Regions from separate parts of the Comamonas brasiliensis genome, predicted to be linked through region 1. Evidence: riboswitches for the same ligand, from Rfam matches in the RefSeq annotation. Region 1 holds a riboswitch; each other region holds the start of a gene.
The links. A riboswitch is a leader RNA that binds a small molecule or an ion and turns the genes downstream of it on or off. The one in region 1 is predicted to bind glycine.
Positions count from the first base shown of each region.

Region 2: it holds a riboswitch for glycine, as region 1 does, so the genes downstream of both, DJFAAGMI_RS20565 (trimeric intracellular cation channel family protein) here and DJFAAGMI_RS13950 (D-amino acid dehydrogenase) in region 1, are expected to answer to the same signal.
Region 3: it holds a riboswitch for glycine, as region 1 does, so the genes downstream of both, gcvT (glycine cleavage system aminomethyltransferase GcvT) here and DJFAAGMI_RS13950 (D-amino acid dehydrogenase) in region 1, are expected to answer to the same signal.

Region 1 is NZ_JAANES010000003.1:276,652-280,886, forward strand. Features, by position in the region: gene DJFAAGMI_RS13945 (amino acid permease) at 1-1,034, opposite strand, end outside; glycine riboswitch at 1,566-1,665, shown strand; gene DJFAAGMI_RS13950 (D-amino acid dehydrogenase) at 1,837-3,105, shown strand; gene DJFAAGMI_RS13955 (amino acid permease) at 3,206-4,235, shown strand, end outside.
Region 2 is NZ_JAANES010000005.1:317,314-321,548, reverse strand. Features, by position in the region: gene DJFAAGMI_RS20575 (sulfate ABC transporter substrate-binding protein) at 26-1,057, opposite strand; gene DJFAAGMI_RS20570 (oxidative damage protection protein) at 1,201-1,476, shown strand; glycine riboswitch at 1,668-1,760, shown strand; glycine riboswitch at 1,774-1,893, shown strand; gene DJFAAGMI_RS20565 (trimeric intracellular cation channel family protein) at 1,946-2,611, shown strand; gene mnmC (bifunctional tRNA (5-methylaminomethyl-2-thiouridine)(34)-methyltransferase MnmC2/FAD-dependent 5-carboxymethylaminomethyl-2-thiouridine(34) oxidoreductase MnmC1) at 2,753-4,235, shown strand, end outside.
Region 3 is NZ_JAANES010000001.1:1,095,915-1,100,149, forward strand. Features, by position in the region: gene gcvP (aminomethyl-transferring glycine dehydrogenase) at 1-199, opposite strand, end outside; gene DJFAAGMI_RS04925 (MolR family transcriptional regulator) at 290-841, opposite strand; gene gcvH (glycine cleavage system protein GcvH) at 889-1,263, opposite strand; gene gcvT (glycine cleavage system aminomethyltransferase GcvT) at 1,385-2,521, opposite strand; glycine riboswitch at 2,586-2,711, opposite strand; glycine riboswitch at 2,731-2,839, opposite strand; gene DJFAAGMI_RS04940 (energy transducer TonB) at 2,928-3,524, opposite strand; gene DJFAAGMI_RS04945 (MBL fold metallo-hydrolase) at 3,538-4,235, opposite strand, start outside.

The sequences.
Region 1 (4,235 bases):
ATGCGCGGTGCATTGCCCTCGGTTGCCATGTTGTAGAGCATGCGCGTGGCCGCATACATGCCCGAGTTGCCGGCCGACAGCACTGAGGTCAGGATCACCGCATTCATCACCGTGGCCGCCGACAGCAGGCCCGCATGCTGGAACACCAGCGTGAACGGGCTCACGGCAATATCGGCCACATCGGTGCGCAGCAGCTGCGGATCGGTATAGGGAATCAGAAAGCCGATGACGATAATCGCCAGCACATAGAAGAGCAGGATGCGCCAGAACACCTGACGAATCGCACGCGGCACGTTCTCGCGCGGATTCTCGGATTCGCCCGCCGCCACGCCCACCAGCTCCGTGCCCTGGAAGGAATAGGCCACGATCATGGCCACGCCCACAAAGGTCGCGAAATTGCCGACGAATGGCGCATCGCCCGTGGTCCAGTTCTCAAAACCGGGAACATGGCCGTTGCTGATGATGCCGAACAGAATCAGCACGCCGGTGATCAGAAAGGCCACCACGGCCAGCACCTTGATCAGCGCGAACCAGTACTCGGCCTCGGCAAAGCCGCGCGCGGAAAACGCGTTCAGCCCCACCATCAGCAGCAGGAACAGGCCGCTCCAGAGGATGCCCGGCACATTGGGAAACCAGTAGGCCATGACCAGCTGCGAGGCCACCAGATCCACCGCCACCACCACGGCCCAGCTGAACCAGAAGTTCCAGCCCAGCGCAAAGCCGAAGCCTCGATCCACATAGCGCGAGGCATAGGTCGAGAAGGAACCAGCCACCGGCATGAAGGCGGCCAGCTCGCCCAGGCTGGTCATGATGTAGTAGACCATGATGCCGATGAGCAGATAGGTGAGCACGGCACCGCCCGGGCCGATCTGGGCGATGGCCGAGCCGGAGGCCACAAACAGGCCCGTGCCGATGGCGCCGCCAATGGCGATCATGCTCAGGTGGCGCTGCTTGAGCACCCGGTGCAAGCGGGGCTGGTTATCGTCACCATCGCCAGTCGGCGCGAGCTGCTGGCTTGAGTTGGGTTGGGACATAAATGTCTTGTTGTAATGGTTTGCGCCCATCCGGACAAAACACCCAACCATCCCGCAGGCGCTGCGACAGGCAACGCAAAAAGGCGACCATGACGGTCGCGGGCAACAAGGACAAAGGAACGAAGCCATGACAGCAGAACGCCATGGCGGATAGGCCAGTTGCATCCTGAATCGGCAGCCACCCCGGTCGGGCGCTTCAATGGCAAAGCGGTGATATCGCCGGGCCCATTGACAGGCAAAGACGATATTTTGCCCAAATCCACCGCAGGCCATGAGCCGTCATGTCAATGCAGGGGTTGACTCTGGGGCTGCTCAGCGGCACTTGACAGCGCCTGACGCTATGAATTCGGAAGCGTCTTACGCTTGAATAAATTCACTTTCCTTATGAAAACACATGAAAATCTTTAAAGAGCAAGCGCTAGCCGCTATCAAATAAAAGAATCGCAGCACGACCTGCCCCGGCGCAGAACCCTAGAAAACCCGAATATCCAGGCGCCGCCATTCTTCCTACATTCGCCACAGGCTCTCAGCCCGGTGATGCCGAGAGAGACTGCAGCGCAAACTTGGCGCATGCAGCGCCGAAGGAGCAACCGCCCCGGAAACTCTCAGGCCAAAGGATCGGCATCGCTTTCACACACTCTGAAGAATGTCCGGACGTCATCGTCCGCCGGGCATACCGAAGGAGCAAGCGAGCAGCGCCCCAGGGTGCTGCCTCGTGAATCTCTCAGGTCCAGAACAGAGGGGGCGTCCGCTGCGCATGTTGCGCACGGGCTCCACCCTTGACGTTTCTGGAATCTGAATCATGAAGACAATCGCCGTCATCGGCGGTGGCATCACGGGCGTGACCACCGCCTACGCCCTCGCACGCCGCGGATTTTCCGTCACCCTGTTCGAGAAGCAGCGCTATGCCGCCATGGAGACCTCGTTCGCCAATGGCGGCCAGCTCTCGGCCTCGAATGCCGAGGTCTGGACCCACTGGTCCACCATCGTCAAAGGCCTCAAGTGGATGCTCAAGAGCGATGCTCCGCTGCTGCTCAACCCCAAGCCCGGCTGGCACAAGATTTCCTGGTTCTGCCAGTTTCTCGCTGCCATCCCCCACTACCAGAAGAACACCGTGGAGACCGCCAGGCTGGCGATTGCGGCACGCGAGCACCTGTTCGAATGGGCTGCCGCCGAAGGCATTGACTTCGATCTGAAGCAAAAAGGCATCCTGCATATCTACCGCGACCGCGCCGGCTTCGAACATGCGGGAAAGGTCTCGCAGCTGCTCGCCCTGGGCGGGCTGGAGCGCCGCGCCGTCACGCCCGATGAAATGAAGGCCATCGAGCCGACCCTGTCCGGAACCTTCTATGGCGGCTACTTCACCGAGAGCGACTCCACCGGCGACATCCACAAGTTCACCAGCGGCCTGGCCGCCGCCTGCGAGCGACTGGGCGTGCAATGCCGCTACGGCCAGGAAATCGTGTCGGTGAACAGCAACGGCAAACAGGCCAGCGTGACCGTGCGCCAGGGTCTGGAGGCCGAGACCTCGACCTTCGACGCCATGGTGGTCTGCGCGGGCACGGCCAGCCGCGCGCTGGCCGCCCAGCTGGGCGACAGCGTCAACATCTACCCTGTCAAAGGCTACTCCATCACGGTCAATCTGCCGGACCAAGCCAGCCGCGCCGCAGCTCCCGTCGTGAGCCTGCTGGACGACGAGACCAAGCTGGTCACCAGCCGCCTGGGCGAGGATCGCTTCCGCGTGGCCGGCACGGCGGAGTTCAACGGCTACAACAAGGACATCCGCGCCGACCGCATCCGCCCGCTCATCGAATGGGTGCAGCAATGCTTCCCGGGCGTCAGCACGCGCAGCGTCGTGCCCTGGGCGGGCCTGCGCCCCATGATGCCGGACATGCTGCCGCGCGTGGGCCCTGGCAACAAGCCCTGCGTGTTCTACAACACCGGCCACGGCCATCTGGGCTGGACCTTGTCGGCCGTCACCGCCGACATGGTCGGCGACCTCGTGCTGCAGTCCATGGGCAGCGCCAGCAGGCAGCCCCGACCGGCCACGCTGACCACCGCCAGCGCCTGACCACGACCTGAAAACCTCATCAACAAGCCAGACACGGCAGCCGCAGCGCCCCGTGAGGGACGGCTGTTGCCGTGTGAATGGCAAAACGGAGACATACAACATGAGTCGAAATCATCCAAGCGCAGCCGGGGAGTCGCTGCAGCAGACAGGTGAGCTGGAGCGCGGCCTCAAGGACCGGCATATCCAGCTGATCGCCCTGGGCGGCGCCATTGGCGTGGGCCTGTTCCTGGGCTCGGCCAAGGCAATCCACAAGGCCGGGCCGCTGCTGCTGGTCAGCTACGCCATCGCGGGGCTGGCCATCTTCTTCATCATGCGGGCGCTGGGCGAGTTGCTGGTGCACCGCCCGGTGGCCGGCTCTTTTGCCACCTATGCCGAAACCTATGTCAGCCCCTGGGCCGGATTCGTCACCGGCTGGACCTACTGGTTCACCTGGGTGGTGACGGGCATGGCCGAGCTCACGGCCATAGGCATCTACACCCACTACTGGTTTCCGGCCATTCCGCAATGGGTTCCGGCGCTCGCCACCCTGGCCCTGCTGCTGGGCGTGAATCTGATTGCGGTCAAGGTCTTTGGCGAGCTGGAATTCTGGTTCGCGCTGATCAAGGTCGTGACCATCGTGGCCACGCTGGTGCTGGGCGTGGCCATCATCACCACGGGCTGGGGACCGCTGGGCCAGACGGCAAGCTTCGCCAATCTCTGGTCGCACGGAGGCTTCGCGCCCGTGGGCATGGTGGGCGTGGTCTTCACCTTGCAGATCGCCTGCTTTGCCTATACCGGCGTGGAGCTGATAGGCGTGACGGCGGGCGAGGCCGAGTCGCCCGAGAAAGTGCTGCCCCGTGCCACCAACAGCATCGTCTACCGGATTCTGATCTTCTATATCGGCGCCCTGGTGGTCATCATGTCGCTGGTGCCCTGGAACGAGCTAAGCCCCGACATGAGCCCCTTCGTCCATGTCTTCGACAAGCTGGGCATTCCTGCAGCCGCCGGCATCATCAACTTCGTGGTCATCACCGCCGCCGCCTCTTCATGCAACAGCGGCATCTTCAGCACGGGCCGCATGCTCTACACGCTGGCGCAATTCAAGCAGGCGCCCGCCAGGCTGGGCCGGGTCAATGCGCGCCATGTGCCTG
Region 2 (4,235 bases), on a different contig from region 1:
ATCGCGCTCCCGTCCTGCGTTTCGCTTATTTCTTGGTGTAGATCTGGTCGAAGCTGCCGCCATCGGCGAAGTGAGCCTTGTCTGCCGCGGCCCAGCCGCCAAAAGCCTTGTCGATGGTGAACAGCTCCAGCTTGGGGAACTGGCTCGCGAACTCGGCGGCCACCTTGGCATCGGTCGGACGGTAGAAGTTCTTGCCAGCGATGCGCTGGGCCTCTTCAGAGTACAGATACTTCAGATAGGCCTCGGCCACGGTGCGCGTGCCCTTTTTATCGACCACCTTGTCGACCACGGCCACCGAAGGCTCGGCCAGGATGGACAGCGAAGGCGCGACGATCTGGAACTTTTCTGGGCCGAACTCCTTGAGCGCCAGATAGGCCTCGTTCTCCCAGGCCAGCAGCACATCGCCCAGACCGCGCTGCACAAAGGTCACGGTGGAGCCACGCGCGCCAGTGTCCAGCACGGGCACGTTCTTGTAGAGCTTGGTGATGAAATCCTTGGCCTGTGCATCGCCGCCGTATTTGCGCTTGGCAAATTCCCAGGCCGCCAGATAGTTCCAGCGTGCACCACCCGAGGTCTTGGGGTTGGGCGTGATCACCTGGATGCCGGGCTTGACCAGATCGTCCCAGTCCTTGATGCCCTTGGGATTGCCCTTTTTGACCAGGAAGACGATGGTGGAACTGTAGGGCGCGCTGTTGTGCGGCAGGCGCTTTTGCCAGTCGGCCTTGACATTGCCGTTCTTGACCAGGGCGTCGATATCGCCGGCCAGTGCCAGCGTGGCCACATCGGCCTCGATACCGTCGATGATGGAGCGTGCCTGCTTGCCCGAGCCTCCATGCGACTGCTTGATGGTCACATCCTGGTTCTGCGTGGCCTTCCAGTGCTTGGCGAACGCCTGGTTGTAGTTCACATAGAGCTCACGTGTCGGGTCGTAGGAGACGTTGAGCAGTTGCACGCCAGTCTGCGCAAAAGCGGGCAATGTGGGCAGAGCCGAGAGGGTCAAGCCAGCAATCAGACCGGCAGCCAGAGGAAACTTGATAAAGTTGCGACGATTTTTCATTGGACTGTGTTCTTGGAGTGAATGGATAACGGGCTTCTGCCCCGTTGCTGCGCATTCTTGAGCCGCATTCTTAAAACTCAAACTACTAAGATTTCAGTTTGTTATTACCCAAACATCTGAGATCAACCAAGAGGACCCTACACATGGCACGTACCGTTCACTGCATCAAGCTTGGTCAAGACGCTGAAGGCCTGGATTTCCCTCCTGCTCCCGGCGAACTGGGCAAGCGCATCTATGAAAGCGTGAGCAAGCAGGCCTGGGCCGACTGGCTCAAGCACCAGACCATGCTGATCAATGAAAACCGCCTGAACCTGGCCGATGCCCGTGCCCGCCAATACCTGGCCCGCCAGATGGAAAACCATTTCTTTGGCGGCGGCGCAGATGCCGCAGCAGGCTACGTGCCTCCCAGCGCCGAGTAATTTCGGTCGATCTGGACACCAAGCCCCCTGGCCCAGGCCTCGGGGCTTTTTTCTTGCGGGCTGTCGAACAGCCAACCGGTGAGACCGAGGGCACGCCCAGGGGTGCCCGAGGCCGGCAGTCGCAAAACTGCTCAAACCCAATTGATACAGGTATTAACCCGAATACGGTCGCTGGAACTGGCTAGAATCGCGCCCATCCCGCGGGAGAGCGGAACCTGTCAACGGTTCCCGCCGAAGGCGCAAACTCCCATAATCGCTCAGGCAATAAGTACCGCAGGTGGGTCTGACAGGACCCGGATATCGCCAACTGGAGAGCAGCCCGCGACCACAAGTCTGCAGGGCTCACCGAAGGGGCAAGCATGCGCACCGCGAAGGTGCCCATGTGCAACTCTCAGGTAAAAGGACAGCGGGAGAGGCAAGCCGGACACTCCCGCTGATGCGAGTGGCTGGTCTATTTTCAAATGCCTTCATGCTTCCCTCCATCTCTTTGCTGGACTCGTTCCAGGCCTCCAACTTCACCGTCATGCTGGTCATCTATCTGGTGGCCATTACCGCCGAAGCCATGTCCGGCGCCCTTGCTGCAGGCCGGCGCAATATGGACATCTTTGGCGTCGTGGTCATCGCCTTCGTCACCGCGCTGGGCGGTGGCACCATCCGCGACATGGTGCTGGGCCATTACCCCATAGGCTGGACCCAGCACCCCGAATATGTGTATCTGGTCATCAGCTTCGGCCTGCTGACCACGGTGATCGCGCGCCATATGCACCGCCTCAAGCAGGTGTTTCTGCTGCTGGATGCCATGGGCCTGATCGCCTTTTCACTGATCGGCTGCAACACGGCACTGGAGCTTGGCTACCCGACCATCGTCATCATCATGGCCGGCATGATTACCGGCATCAGCGGCGGCATTTTGCGTGACGTGCTCTGCAACCAGGTCCCCGTGGTGTTCCGCCGTGAGCTGTATGCCAGCGTGTCGCTGTCCGTATGCCTGATGTTCCTGGGCCTGCGCTATCTGGAGGTAAGCTCCAATATCAGCACCCTTGTCTGTTTTGGAGGCGGTCTGGCCTTCCGTCTGGCCGCCATTCGTTTCAAGTGGCGCCTGCCGGTTTTCTCTTACCAGCAGCGCTGGGAGTGATCCAGACTCCCCCTGTGGCGCTGCGCGCCTTCCCCCTCTCTTGCTACGCAGGAGGGGGACGCAGCCATCGCTGCGGGGCGGCCCTTGCTTGGCTGCTCTGAACTAGACTGCGCCTGCATTACCCATGTAGTTTCACTTTCCATGTCTGAACCGATCACATGGATGCCGGATGGCACCCCCTACAACACCCGATTTGGCGACCGCTATCACAGCGAGCTAGGCGGCCTTGACCAAGCCCGACAGGTCTTTCTCGGCGGCTGCGGTCTGCCTGCTGCCTGGGCTGCTGCGGCTCAGTGGCGCATTCTGGAAACCGGCTTCGGCTTGGGCCTGAACTTTCTCGTCACCTGGGCGGCGTGGAAAGCCGACCCGAGACGCCCGCGCATGCTGCATTTTGTCTCGGTGGAAGCCCACCCGGTCTCGCGCGAGGATCTGCTCAAGTCCTTGCCCACCGACGAGACACTGCGTCCGCTTGGCGAGCAACTGGCCGCGCAATGGTGGGGGCTGCTGCCCGGCGTGCACCGCCTCTCCTTCGACGACGGCCAATTGCTGCTGACGCTCTATATAGGCGACGCCAAGACCATGTTGCGCAAGCAGCAGCTGACGGCAGACAGTGTGTACCTGGATGGCTTTTCTCCCCAGCTCAACCCCGAAATGTGGGACGAAGAAGCCATGAAGAACATTGCCCGCCATTGCCGCCGGGGTACCCAACTGGCCACCTGGTGCGTGGCCGGCCATGTACGCCAGGCGCTCAAGGCTCAGGGTTTTGAAGTCAAGAAGCGCGCCGGCGTGCCACCCAAACGCCATAACCTGCATGCCACCTACAACCCGGCCTGGGAACCGCGCCATCGCAGCGACGGCCTGCCTGCGCCGGTGAGCCAGGCCGGTCGCTGTCTGGTGCTGGGTGCGGGTCTGGCCGGTGCCGCCGCCGCCGCCAGCCTGGCCAGGCGCGGCTGGGAAGTGACCGTGCTGGATGCGGCGGCCGCGCCTGCTGCAGGGGCCTCGGGCCTGCCCGCCGGCCTGTTCTGCCCGCATATTTCGCCCGACGACAGCGTCCTGTCGCGCCTGTCCAGAAGCGGCGTGCGCACAACGCTACAGAATCTGCTGCAACTGAGCCAGGCAAACAAACTGCAACCGTCCCGGGACTGGGCTCATGACGGGGTGCTTGAACACGACCTGAACGAGCCTTCCCATCTGCCCAGGTCATGGTTGCAGCCCGCAAGCGATACCTACCCCTGGGGTCTGCACTGGAGCGCACCCGTGCAGCCGGCTCAGCTGGCTGCGGCCCATCTGCCCGCAGACAGTCAGGCCGTCTGGCATGAGCAGGCCGGCTGGGTGCGCCCTGCTCAACTGGTGCATGCGCTGCTGCAATCGCCCGGAATTCATTGGCAAGGTCATGCCTCGGCCTCAAGGCTGCTGCGCGATCCCCTGCGCCAGCTCTGGCAAGTGCAGGATGCCCAGGGCCAGACCCTGGCCGAAGCACCGATGCTGGTGCTGGCCCTGGGCCCGGACTCCAAGCCCTTGCTGCAGGCCAGCGGCCTGGCTGCAGGCGAATGGGAGCTGCAAGCCATACGCGGTCAGGTCAGCGTGGCCGAGCATGATGCAGGGACGCTGGCAGCCATGCCGC
Region 3 (4,235 bases), on a different contig from region 1:
CCGGAAGATCCATGGGCTTGGCGCGAGCGATGGAGTCTGGCATCACATCGCGAATCAAGGCGTCCAGCGTGGGCTTGCCGATGGCGGCCAGCATTTTTTGCTGCTCCTCGGCATCCGGGCCTATATGGCGGGGGATGAATTCGTGGCTGTTTTCCAGCGCTTGCAGCGAAGCGATGGGGGCGGGAGGCGACATCAGCATGGGAGGGACCTATTCTCAAATACTGTGACTGACGGTTTGCATGCCAGGCATGCGTGAATGCCGTATGCCCGCAGGCATACAGCCGGTGCTTCAAGCAGCGCTGGCCTGTTCCAGCGCGGTGTTCATCAGGGCCAGGCGTTCGCTTTCCTGGTCGGCATATTCCCAATCGGGATATTTGCTGCGTGCCACGGTGTTCAGCCATTGCTGGCAGGCCAGGGCAAGCAGTGCCTGCTGGTGCAGATCGGCATCGATGCTGCCCGTGATCTTGAACTGGCCAAAGGCCGTGGCTACGTGGGCGCGGCAGACCGAGCGCAGATAGCTCTGGTTCATGTCGTCGCTGGCCAGCCATTGGGCCTTGGCCGCATCGTCATGAGCCAGCATGTCCTCGGGCACTGGCAGATCCCAGTCGCTCAGTTGCTGCTGCAAAAAACGCAGCGCCCTGGCGGGCTTGCCGCCCGTCTGCTCCTGGTACCACTCTTCAAGTGCGGCCAGTGTGTCGCTGCCGTCATCGTTGCCGAAGGGGCTGAAGTCGTCACCGCAGTCGTAGTAGAAGTCCTGGGTCGCGATGCGCACAAAGGCCGGGTGGCTGGTCTCGCGGGCGAGACCTACTTCCGGATCGTCGAAATACTGGATGGTGCTCATGGCTGCATGCAAAAACGGCCTTCGCAAAGCGAGGGCCGTTGATATGCTTAGTTGTCCTTGGCGAAGTCGTTGTAGGCGGTCTCTTCCATCAGACCTTCGAGCTCGCCCACATTGCTCATCTTGACCTTGAAGAACCAGCCTGCGGCCAGCGGATCGCTGTTGGCGAGCGACGGGTCATCGCGCAGGGCTTCGTTGACTTCGACGATCTCGCCGGTCACGGGCATGTAGACATCGGCGGCGGCCTTGACGGATTCGACCACGCCCGCGACATCGCCGGCCTTGAAGGTGGAGCCCACGGCAGGCAGGTCCACAAACACCACATCGCCCAGCGCATCCTGTGCGTGTACGGTGATGCCGACGATGGCGGCATTGGTGTCAGCGGCGTTGATCCACTCGTGTTCTTTGGAATACTTGATGCTCATGAAAAGCTCCAGATGGGGATTCAGGGGAATCGGGTGTTGTTTGAGAAAGGTCCAGTTCGCACTTTAGCGGTGTTCTGGCCGCTGTTTGGCAAACTGGCCCGTCTCATCCGCGGCGGCAGACCTAGCCGCGGTGATAGCGGGTGGGAACGAAGGGCGTGGCGACCACTTTCATGGGCACGGGCTTGCCGCGCACCATGGCGAATATTTCCGTATCGATGGCGGCGTAGTCGGGCTCGACATAGGCCAGCGCCACGGGCTGGTTGAGCGTGGGGCTGAGCAGGCCGCTGGTGATGTGGCCGATATGCTGTCCGTCCATGTTCTCCAGCACGGCGGGCTCGCGCACGGGAATGCGCTCCAGCGCAATCAGGCCCACGCGCTTGCGGCGCAGCGATTGCGGGTTCTGCAATTGCTCCAGCACGATGGCTGCACCGGGAAAGCCACCCTCGCGTTCGCCGCCGCTGCGGCGCACCTTCTGCATGGCCCAGTTCAGCGCGGCTTCGACGGGCGTGGTGCTGGTGTCGATGTCGTTGCCATACAGGCAAAGTCCGGCTTCAAGGCGCAGCGAGTTGCGCGCACCCAGACCGATGGGGGCCACCTCGGGCTGGGCCAGCAACGCCTCGGCAAAGGCTGTTGCCGCTTCGCCGGGCAGGGAGATTTCAAAACCGTCCTCGCCCGTATAGCCGCTGCGCGTGATGTAGAGCGCATGGCCTTGCCAGTCGAAGTAGTTGCCGGTCATGAAGACCAGAGCTGTCACACCGGGAATCAGGCGCGCGAGGGCTGTGGCGGCTTGCGGGCCTTGCAGGGCCAGCAAGGCGCGCTCGGGCAGAGGAATGACCTCGCAGCGGCTGGCGATGCGGCTCTGGATATGGGCGATATCGGCCTCTTTGCAGGCGCCATTGACGATGAGGAACAGATCTTCGCCACGGTTGACGAACATCAGGTCGTCCAGAATGCCCCCTTGCTCATCGAGCAGCAGGCCGTAACGCTGTTTGTGCAGGCCCAGGTCCATGACATCGACGGGCATCAGCGATTCGAGCGCGGCGGCGGCATCGGGGCCTCGCAGCAGCAGCTGGCCCATGTGCGAGACATCGAACAGGCCGGCGGCCTTGCGGGTGTGCAGGTGCTCGGCCATCAGGCCTTGAGGGTATTGCACGGGCATGGAATAGCCGGCAAACGGCACCATGCGGGCACCCAGTTTCTGGTGCAGGGCAAACAGCGGTGTGGAACGCAGATCGGAAGAGGTGTCAGCAGCAGTCACAGGCAAGCGCTCCGGTGGTCAAACCAAAATGAGTGGCCATGCATGGCTGGGCCATGCGTGGCGGGCTTGCCCTGCTGTCCGCTTTACCTGAGAGATTCACTGCCCGCATTGCATCGGGCAGCTTGCTCCTTCGGTGGATGCCGGCGCACATATGAAATGACGGCCTGCATCTCTCTCCAGCAAGGGACGCTGCAGGTTTGCACACCTGGCAGCGCTTGTCAGTCCTTTTGCCTGAGCGTTTTGACTCCGGGTGGGGGTCTGCGCCTTCGGCGGTGCAAGGCAGCTTCAGCTGCGGGCACTCTCTCCTGACGTTGGCGATTCTAGCGGTGGGCAAGGGGCCTGTTCCACCGAATCGGATGGATTTTGGGGTTTTCGAGCATGCATCGTCCGCTCCGTGCTTGCGTCCTCACTGCGGAGCGGTGTTCAAGACCGGCTTGGGCTCGGGATCGATCTCCTGCACACGCGGAAACACCAGTTCGTAGCGCTGCTCGAAGCAGGCCGTCACGGGCTGGCCCTGGCGCATGGCGGGCTTGAACTGCCAGCGTTCGAGCGAGCGCAGTATGGACTTCACGATGCGGGGATCGGTATCGGCGGGCTGGTAGGCCACACGGCCGAGCTGACCTTGAGCCGTGACTTCCAGGCGGAAGACCACCGTGGTCTCCAGCCCGTTCGGGAACCAGTGGTGACTGACGTGCGGCGTGGTGTGGCGGCGCGGCCGGGGTTGCTGGTCGAGCTGGGCAGGGGGCGTGCAATCTGCCTTGATCCAGGCAGGCCATTCCGTGCTCCGTGGCGGCTTGGACTGCGCATCCAGGGGTGCAACCGGAGCCGGCGTCCGCTCGGGCTGCGCAGAAACGATAGCCGGTGCGTCGGCCGCCGGATCCGGTTTGAGCCGGCTGCCATCAAAGAGGTGGGTGCAGCCCCCGAGCAGCAAGCTGGTCAGAGCGGCGGCGCAGGCGGCAAGGTATGAGGTGCGCGAAATGTCCATGAGGCCATTGTCGGCCATGCGGGCTGCACCTTCAGGGTTGTGCCGGGCGCAGATCCAGTCTCTTGCTGTCGGCCTCGGCGCAGGCACGCCACCAGGCCGAGCCCGCATGCGGAGCGCCCAGGTCCAGGCGCTCGCCCATCATGGGGGTGGCAATCTCTATGCCGTGCTGTCTGCCCAGGCTCAGGATCTGCTCGAACGGGTCCCACCAGGCATGCATGGCCAGGTTGAAAGTGCCGTTGTGTATAGGCAGCAGCCATTGGCCACCGAGATCCCGGTGGGCCTGCACGGTCTGCGCCGGGTGCATGTGGACATAGGGCCAGTGGGCGTCGTAGGCGCCGGTTTCCATCAGCGTGACATCGAAGGGGCCGAAGCGCCTGCCGATTTCGGCAAAACCGTCGAAATAGCCGCCATCGCCGCTGAAGAAGACGCGCAGCGGCCTGTCGGCCTGGCGGTCTTCTATGGTCCAGGACGCCCAGAGCGTACGGTTGCCGTCACGCAGGCTGCGCCCCGAGAAATGCTGGGCTGGCGTGGCCGTGAAACGCAGGCCGTCAACCTCGCTGCCCTGCCACCAGTCGTGCTGCACGATCTTGTCGGCCGGAACGCCCCAGGCCGCCAGTCTGTCTCCCACTCCCAAAGGGCAGAGAAAAATGCCCACCTTGGGCGCAAGCACGCGGATGGTGGCGCGGTCCAGGTGATCGTAGTGATCATGCGAGAGCAGTACGCCGCGCA